Humidesulfovibrio mexicanus: one gene and its partner. Each later gene encodes a partner of the first gene's protein in a complex. Links are inferred from orthologs where the notes say so. Each region holds a gene or a part of one and is shown in the gene's direction. Other genes may lie near its edges.

Evidence for each region. Proteins that work in one complex are often made in the same cells at the same time.
Region 2: the proteins of fliM (region 1) and CHB73_RS00960 are in contact, whole or in part, in a crystal structure (PDB 1F4V), measured with the Escherichia coli proteins. The link is inferred for Humidesulfovibrio mexicanus from one-to-one orthologs.

Annotation. Positions count from the first base shown.
Region 1 is NZ_FZOC01000010.1:22,316-26,025, reverse strand. The notes cover bases 564-3,518. They hold fliM (flagellar motor switch protein FliM), read left to right. Parts: upstream 564-1,529; coding sequence 1,530-2,507; downstream 2,508-3,518. Other genes in these bases: proC (pyrroline-5-carboxylate reductase), read left to right, coding at 3,081-3,518; ndk (nucleoside-diphosphate kinase), read left to right, coding at 2,650-3,075; CHB73_RS15570 (divergent polysaccharide deacetylase family protein), read left to right, coding at 564-1,384. Outside these bases: CHB73_RS15575 (S41 family peptidase), read left to right, coding at 1-192; more of CHB73_RS15570, read left to right, coding at 485-563; more of proC, read left to right, coding at 3,519-3,710. UniProt on the Escherichia coli protein: FliM is one of three proteins (FliG, FliN, FliM) that forms the rotor-mounted switch complex (C ring), located at the base of the basal body.
Region 2 is NZ_FZOC01000001.1:174,202-177,693, forward strand. The notes cover bases 541-3,277. They hold CHB73_RS00960 (chemotaxis response regulator CheY), read left to right. Parts: upstream 541-1,587; coding sequence 1,588-1,968; downstream 1,969-3,277. Other genes in these bases: CHB73_RS00950 (MinD/ParA family protein), read left to right, coding at 541-839; CHB73_RS00955 (FliA/WhiG family RNA polymerase sigma factor), read left to right, coding at 781-1,572; CHB73_RS00965 (flagellar basal body-associated FliL family protein), read left to right, coding at 2,002-2,709; CHB73_RS00970 (single stranded DNA-binding domain-containing protein), read left to right, coding at 2,710-3,048; CHB73_RS00975 (hypothetical protein), read right to left, coding at 3,052-3,277. Also shown: more of CHB73_RS00950, read left to right, coding at 9-540; more of CHB73_RS00975, read right to left, coding at 3,278-3,306; CHB73_RS00980 (hypothetical protein), read left to right, coding at 3,488-3,492. UniProt on the Escherichia coli protein: Involved in the transmission of sensory signals from the chemoreceptors to the flagellar motors.

The DNA of each region.
Region 1 (3,710 bases):
GACCGCTTCACGTTCCGCGAAAAGGACTTCTCCCGTCACCTGGAAAACGGCAGCGCCAAGAAAGGCAAGAAGACCCCGGCCAAACCTGGCCAGGAGAGCGATGCCGCGCGTGCGCTGATCGAGAAGGACAACCAACTGCGACTGGGGCTTGAAATGGTCAAGACCCTCCCCAAGATTCGGGACATTCGCTAGCAAGCCAATGACACAGCACAGCAACAACAAGGACCAGGCCGGGAAACGTCGGCCTGGTCCTGGCCTTTCGCCCGCTCGCAAGCGGCTTGTCCTGTGGATCGTCCTGGCCGTGGCGGCCGCACTCGCTGTTGGCTTGTTGATGTCCCGGAGCGTCGCCCCACCTCCCCCATCCATGCAGAACGCAACCGAATCTCCACAGGCGGACAGTTTGTCCTCGCGAGCCGCCCTCGCCTCCGAAGCCGTTCGTCATGTGCTGGGCCAAGTCGCGCCGGGAGCTCAAGAACCCAAAGTCGTGACGACCGAAGAACGCTTGCGCAATGGCGAACCCTATGCGTTTGTCGCCCTGCGCCTGCCGCCTGCGGACTCCCACTCCCTGCGCCAGGGGCTCGACAAGAAGCTGTCCCAAATTCACGGTGTGACGCTGCATGTGAACGCCCACGACGAATGGGAAGTGCGCGTGGATGGCGTGCCCTGCCTGCTGCTGCGTCTCACTCCGCTCACCCCGGAGCCAGCCGAGAAGCACCCGGCCAAGGGGCGGCTGGCAATCGTCATCGACGACATGGGCGAAGATGTGGCCGTGGCGCGCGATCTGGCCGCGCTTGGCGTTCCCATTGCCTTTTCCATCTGGCCCGACAGCGGCCACAGGGTGCAGGTGCTCAACATTGCGCAATCCGCGGGGAAAGAAATTTTCATCCACCTCCCCATGCAGCCCAAAGGCTACCCCAAGGTTGCGCCCGGCCCGCATGCGCTGCTTGACGGCATGACCGCCGAAAGGATTCAGGAGGTTGTGCGCCGCGCCGCGTCACGGGTGCCTGGAGCCGTCGCCGTCAACAACCACATGGGCTCGGCCTTTACGGAGTCGACCTACGGGATGCGCGCGGCGTTGTCCGCCATAAAGGGGCAAGGGCTTTTCTTTCTGGACAGCCGCACCACGGCAAAGAGCGTCGGGGTCGCCGAGGCCCGCCGCATCGGGCTGCAAGTGCACCAGCGCGATGTGTTTCTGGACAATGATCTCGCCGTGCCCGCCATTGTGGCCCAGTTGCGCGTGGCCGAAGCTGCGGCCCTGAAGCACGGACACGCCATCGCCATCGGGCATCCGCACAAGCAGACCGTTGCCGCCATCCGCGCCTGGCTCAAGAAAAAGAGCCCATCCGTTCATGTGGTCACCGTATCTTCGTTGCCGCCGCAATGATGCGCCTTGCCAATTCCGCGGTCTTCAGGCTATCCTTTTGATTCAACTGGCGAGCCATCTCTCTAGGCCCGATTTTTGCTAGCATTTTCCGGCAGAACGGCTTTTTCCTTCCACTGGGACCACGGGCGTACAAGGAACGGCGGACATGAGCAAAATTCTAGAACAAGATGAAGTAGATGCCCTTCTGCGCGGTCTTTCCGGCGGAGAAGTTGAAACAACGCCCGACATTCCAGAAGATGACTCCGGCATCGTTCCCTTCGACCTCACCAACCAGGACCGCATCATCCGCGGCCGAATGCCGGTCCTGGAAATCGTAAACGACCGTTTCGCTCGTCTGTGCACAAACGCTCTGGCCAACACCATGCGCAAACGCGTGGATATCAATCCCATCTCCATCGACATGAGCAAATTCGGGGATTTCATGCGCTCGCTCCCCGTTCCGACCAGCATCTCCATCTTCAAGATGGAGCCCCTGCGGGGCAATGCCCTGCTGGTTGTGGACTCGCGCCTGGTCTTCGCCCTGGTGGAAAACTTTTTCGGCGGCGCGGGCAGTCAACCGAAGGTGGAAGGGCGCGATTTCACGCCCATTGAGCAAGCCATCGTGGACAAGGTCGTCAAGGTGGCGCTCTCCAACATGGAGGAATCCTGGAAGCCCGTGCATGAGGTGCACATCGAGGTGGTGCGCTCCGAGGTCAATCCGCAGTTCGCCGCCATCGTTCCGCCAAGCGATGTGGTCATCGTCATCACCTTCGAAGTGGAGTTGGAAAACGCCATCGGCTCGCTCATCTGCTGCCTGCCGTATGCCACGATGGAGCCCATCCGCTCCAAACTGCACGCCTCCTTCCAGTCAGAACGCCTTGAGGTGGACCATGTGTGGATCAGCCGCTTCAAGGAGCGGCTGCTCGAAACCCCGGTGGAATTTCTTGTGCGCCTCGGCAAATCACGCATCACAGGACGGCAACTTCTGAATCTCGAGGTCGGCGACATCATGCTGTTGGACACCGATGCGGAGGATCTGCTGGAGGTCGAGATCGAAGGCGTGCGGAAATTCCATGGCGTGCCTGGTCGCGTAAAAGGCAACAAGAGCTTCAAGATCATCAAGGACGAGCAGTTGCACTTCTAGCTTTCGCTTTTGTCTTCGCCCATCCGCAGCCCCCTTCCGGACCGCCAAAGCCCTTGACTTGCGCCGCGTTTGCGGTGCATTTCCCTGCACGCGAACACAAGCGGCCCATGCGCCGCATACACCATTCACCGGAGGACACCACATGACGACCGAGCGCACCTTCTCCATCATCAAACCCGATGCCGTCGCCGCAAAACAGACCGGCGCCATCATCCAGATGATCCTCGATGCGGGCCTCACCGTTAAGGCCATGAAGATGATCCGGCTCACCCGCCCCCAGGCCGAGGGCTTCTACGCCGTGCACAAGGAGCGCCCCTTTTTCAAGGATCTCGTGGAATACATGATTTCCGGACCGGTGGTGGTGTCCTGCCTTGAAGGCGATAACGCCATTATCCGCTACCGCGAACTCATGGGCGCCACCGACCCCGCCAAGGCCGCCGAAGGCACCATCCGCAAGAAGTTCGGCAAGAGCATCGAGGCCAACGCCTGCCACGGCTCAGACGGACCGGACACCGCCAAGGTCGAAATGTCCTACTTTTTCAGCTCCCTGGAGATCGTGGGGGAATAAGGGCAATGAACAATCGCGTCGGCTTCATCGGCGTCGGGAACATGGGCACGGCCATCATCAAAGGGTTGGCCGCACAGGGCATACAGGTGCATGGCTACGACCTGGACTCGGCCAAGCTTGAAAAGCTGGGCCGCGAGGTCGGGCTTACGGCCGAACCCTCGCCCAAAACCCTGGTGAAGCACTGCCGTTACGTGCTGCTGGCCGTAAAGCCGCAACACCTCCCGGCCGCGCTTGAAGACATCGCTCCGGAGCTCTCCCCCGGGCACTGCCTGCTGTCCATCGCGGCCGGGATCACCATGGCTCGCCTGCAGGAGCTTTGCGGGGGACGCTGTCCTGTGGTGCGCATCATGCCCAACACCCCGGCCCTGGTGGGCGCAGGGGTATTCGCCCTGTGCTTTGATGACGCAAGCCTCGATGCAGAGCGCCGAGATTTCATCCGGGCCATGCACAAACCTTTGGGCCAGGTGCACGAACTGCCCGAGAAACTCTTCGACGCCTTCACCAGCGTGGCGGGTTGCGGGCCGGCGTACGTGTTCTATGTCATGGACGCCATTGTGGAGGCCGGGGTAAACCTGGGCCTGCCCCGCGCACAGGCCACGGACATCGTCAAGGCGCTCTTCAGCGGATCGGCCAAG
Region 2 (3,492 bases), on another replicon or contig:
GAGGAACAATGGCACGCACGGCTCTCCCCCTGGTCTTTTCCGTCACCTCCGGCAAGGGCGGCGTGGGCAAGACCAACATTTCCGTCAATCTGGCTTGCACGCTCACCCGCATGGGCAAGCGCGTGGTCATCCTCGACGCGGATCTCGGCCTGGCCAACGTGGATGTGATCCTGGGACTTGCGCCCAAGTTGAATTTGTTCCACTTGTTCAACGAAGGCATGACGCTCAAGGATATCCTCTTCGACACTCCGTACGGCTTCCGCATCCTTCCGGCCGCCTCTGGCGTCAGCGACATGGTGAACCTCACCACCGGCCAGAAGCTCGACCTGCTGGAATCCATGGACTATCTGGAAGGCGACATCGACCACCTCATCGTGGACACCGGCGCGGGCATCAACGACAACGTCCTCTATTTCAACATCGCGGCCCAGGAGCGCCTGGTGGTGCTCACCACCGAGCCCACCTCCCTCACCGACGCCTATGCCCTCATCAAGGTGCTCAAGCTCAATCACGGCGTGGACCGCTTCCGCGTACTGGTGAACATGGCCAAGGACGAACGAACGGCCAAGGAAATCTTCATCAAGCTGTACAAGGCCTGCGACCACTTCCTTTCCGGCGTCTCGCTGGACATGGTGGGATTCATCCCCACAGATCCCCTGGTGCGCAAGGCGGTGATCAACCAAACCCCCTTCGCTGTTGCAAGCCCCGATTGTCCGGCCAGTGTGGCCATCGCCAAGGCGGCAGAAAAGATCAACACCTGGAAAGTCACGGCAAAAGCAGATGGAAACATTAAGTTCTTCTGGAAAAAGCTGCTCTTCCAGGAGCAGTCCGTGGCGTGAGCTGGAGGCCGGAATAACGGCCTGGGCGCATTTCCCCCCGCGCGACCAGGAGCAGATCGTCCGCCATTACGCCCCCAAGATCCGCATTCTCGCCCTGCGCATGAAGAACAAGCTTCCGCAGAGCGTCGAACTCGGTGAGCTCATCAGCGCCGGAAGCATGGGGCTTTTGGACGCTCTGGGAAAGTTCCGGCCCGAGCTCGGGATCAAGTTCGACACGTACTCGGAAAACCGCATCAAGGGGGCGATGCTCGACGAGCTTCGGCGCATGGACTGGTTCTCGCGGGGGTTGCGGCAAAAGGTCAAGATGATCGACGAGGCCATGCGCCAGATCGAACACGAGACCGGTGCCGCCGCCACACAGGAACAGCTTTCCACCAAGACCGGGCTGTCGCCCAAGGAAGTGCAGAACGGCCTGGAAGCATTGCAAAACCAGATGTGCGTCAGCCTCGACGCCTTCCAGGAGAATTTCGTCGGCAGCAGGGAGTCCCTGACAGAGAACGAACCGTATCAGTCCACGGCCTTCCAAGAAATGGTTGACAAGATCGCAGGGCTCATAGAAGAGTTGACGCCTCGCGAGAAACTCGTCATATCCTTATATTACGGTGAAGAATTGAACATGAAGGAGACCGCGCAGGTCATGGACATCACAGAAGGGCGCGTGTCGCAACTACATTCACAGGCCCTGGCCAAGCTGCGCGACAGCTTCCGCAAACGCTACGAAACCGAAGGCTGAGAGGAGAGAGACACCATGCCGGCAGACAAGAACATGCGCATTCTCGTTGTTGACGACTTCTCCACCATGCGCAAAATCATAAAGAACATCCTCCGCCAGCTCGGATTCAATAACGTTGTGGAAGCCGATGACGGAACCACTGCCTGGGAGACATTGAACCGGGACAACATCGACTTCATCATTTCCGACTGGAACATGCCGCAGATGACCGGCATTGAACTTCTGCGCAAGGTCCGCGCCAGCGAGGAATACGCCAGCACCCCGTTCCTCATGGTCACGGCCGAAGCCCAGCAGGAGAACATCATCGAAGCGGTGCAGGCCAAGGTGTCCAACTACATCGTCAAGCCGTTCACTCCCGAAACCCTGGGCCAGAAGATCGACAAGATCTTCAGCTGATGCCTGCACCCGTAGTGGGGAAGGCGTTTTTTCATGGCTGCTGACCTGAAGAAGGCCGAGGCGGAACCAGGAGCGGAAGCGCCAAGACCGGCCGAAGTCGCCATCGACACAAGCGAAACGACGCGCGGGACGCAGAAGGTCGAACTTGACCTGGAGGACGCTCCCTTTCTGGAAGAGGAAGAGGAAGCCCCAGCCGAACCGGAGAAGCCGACAGCGTCAGTCAGTCTGGAAGCGCCGCCGGAAGAAAAGAAACCGCTCGACAAGAAGAAGCTCATTCTCATAGCCGTTGCGGCACTGGTGCTGCTCATCGGGGCAGGGATTGCCGTCAAGCTGGTTTTCTTCGGCGCCAAGGACTCACCCAAACTCGAAGAGACGAAACAGACTGCCGCAGCCGAGGAACAGGCAGCGAACCAGACAGCGGCCGAACCGGAACCACCAGAGATTCAGGTCCGGCTGGACCCTTTCTGGGTCGAGCAACGTGCGGAACAGGACCAGATACGGTTTCTCATTGTCCGCATTCTGGTGGGGACCAAGGATCCGTCCATCGCGAAGGAGTTTGAGGCGCGATTGCTCCCGGCGCGCAATGCGATTTTTTACTACCTCAAAAACAAGGACGTGCATTTCCTCGCTGATGAGGAAAACACAGAAAAGCTAAAGGAAGAACTGCTGCTCGTCATTAATCAATACGTCACTGACGGCAAGTTCGACACCCTGATGTTCGAGGAATACGTGGTGAAGTAGATGGCCGCCAATCCGCTGGATATGCCCATTCTCATTTCCCAGCTTCCGAACGTGCAGTTGCTGATGGGGCCGCAGCACGCCCCTCACGAGGCCCAGCAAGCGCTTTTCAGCCAACTGGTGGCCGAGAACCAGAAGAAGGCAGAGCAAACCGTACAGGTCACCGAAAAGGGCGAGGGGGCGGAAGCCATGGGCCGCGACTCCGGCGGCAACAAAAACGCTTCCCAGAACAGCCCTCGCCAAGGCCAGCGTCCACCTCCCCAACAATCGGACCCGGCCCAAGGCGCTCCGGCGTCCAATGCGTCCCCCTGGGCGGGCAACATCATCAACGTCAAAATCTGATCCTCAACGGCCGGGCTTTTTCTTCCGACGCTCCGCCTCAAGCCGCTCCGCCTCTCGTTCCGCCTCCTCCTCGTCCTCGCGCTCCTCATTTTCCGTAGGAAAACGTCCGAAAAACCACAGATACAGCCATTTGGCACGCTCGGAGCGCAAGCGGGGCTCGCCAACGCGGCTGCCGCGCCGCGATTTCATACGATCCAGAAGATAGGCCAGCGCAAAGCCGAACAGCAACACGACAAAGGCGAAGATCCAGCCGGACATGGGCGCTTCCTCCTGGCTTTATGGCCAAGAATTTCCACATGCCTCCTGCATAGCGTGTTAAAAACCGAAACGCGAGGGAAAATCCACACAACCGGCGCATTGCCTCTTGCCCCTCAAATGTGCATAATGTTCAGGCAATGCGGACATCGATGCAGAAACTCTCTCACGACAAGGAGTCCATATGCC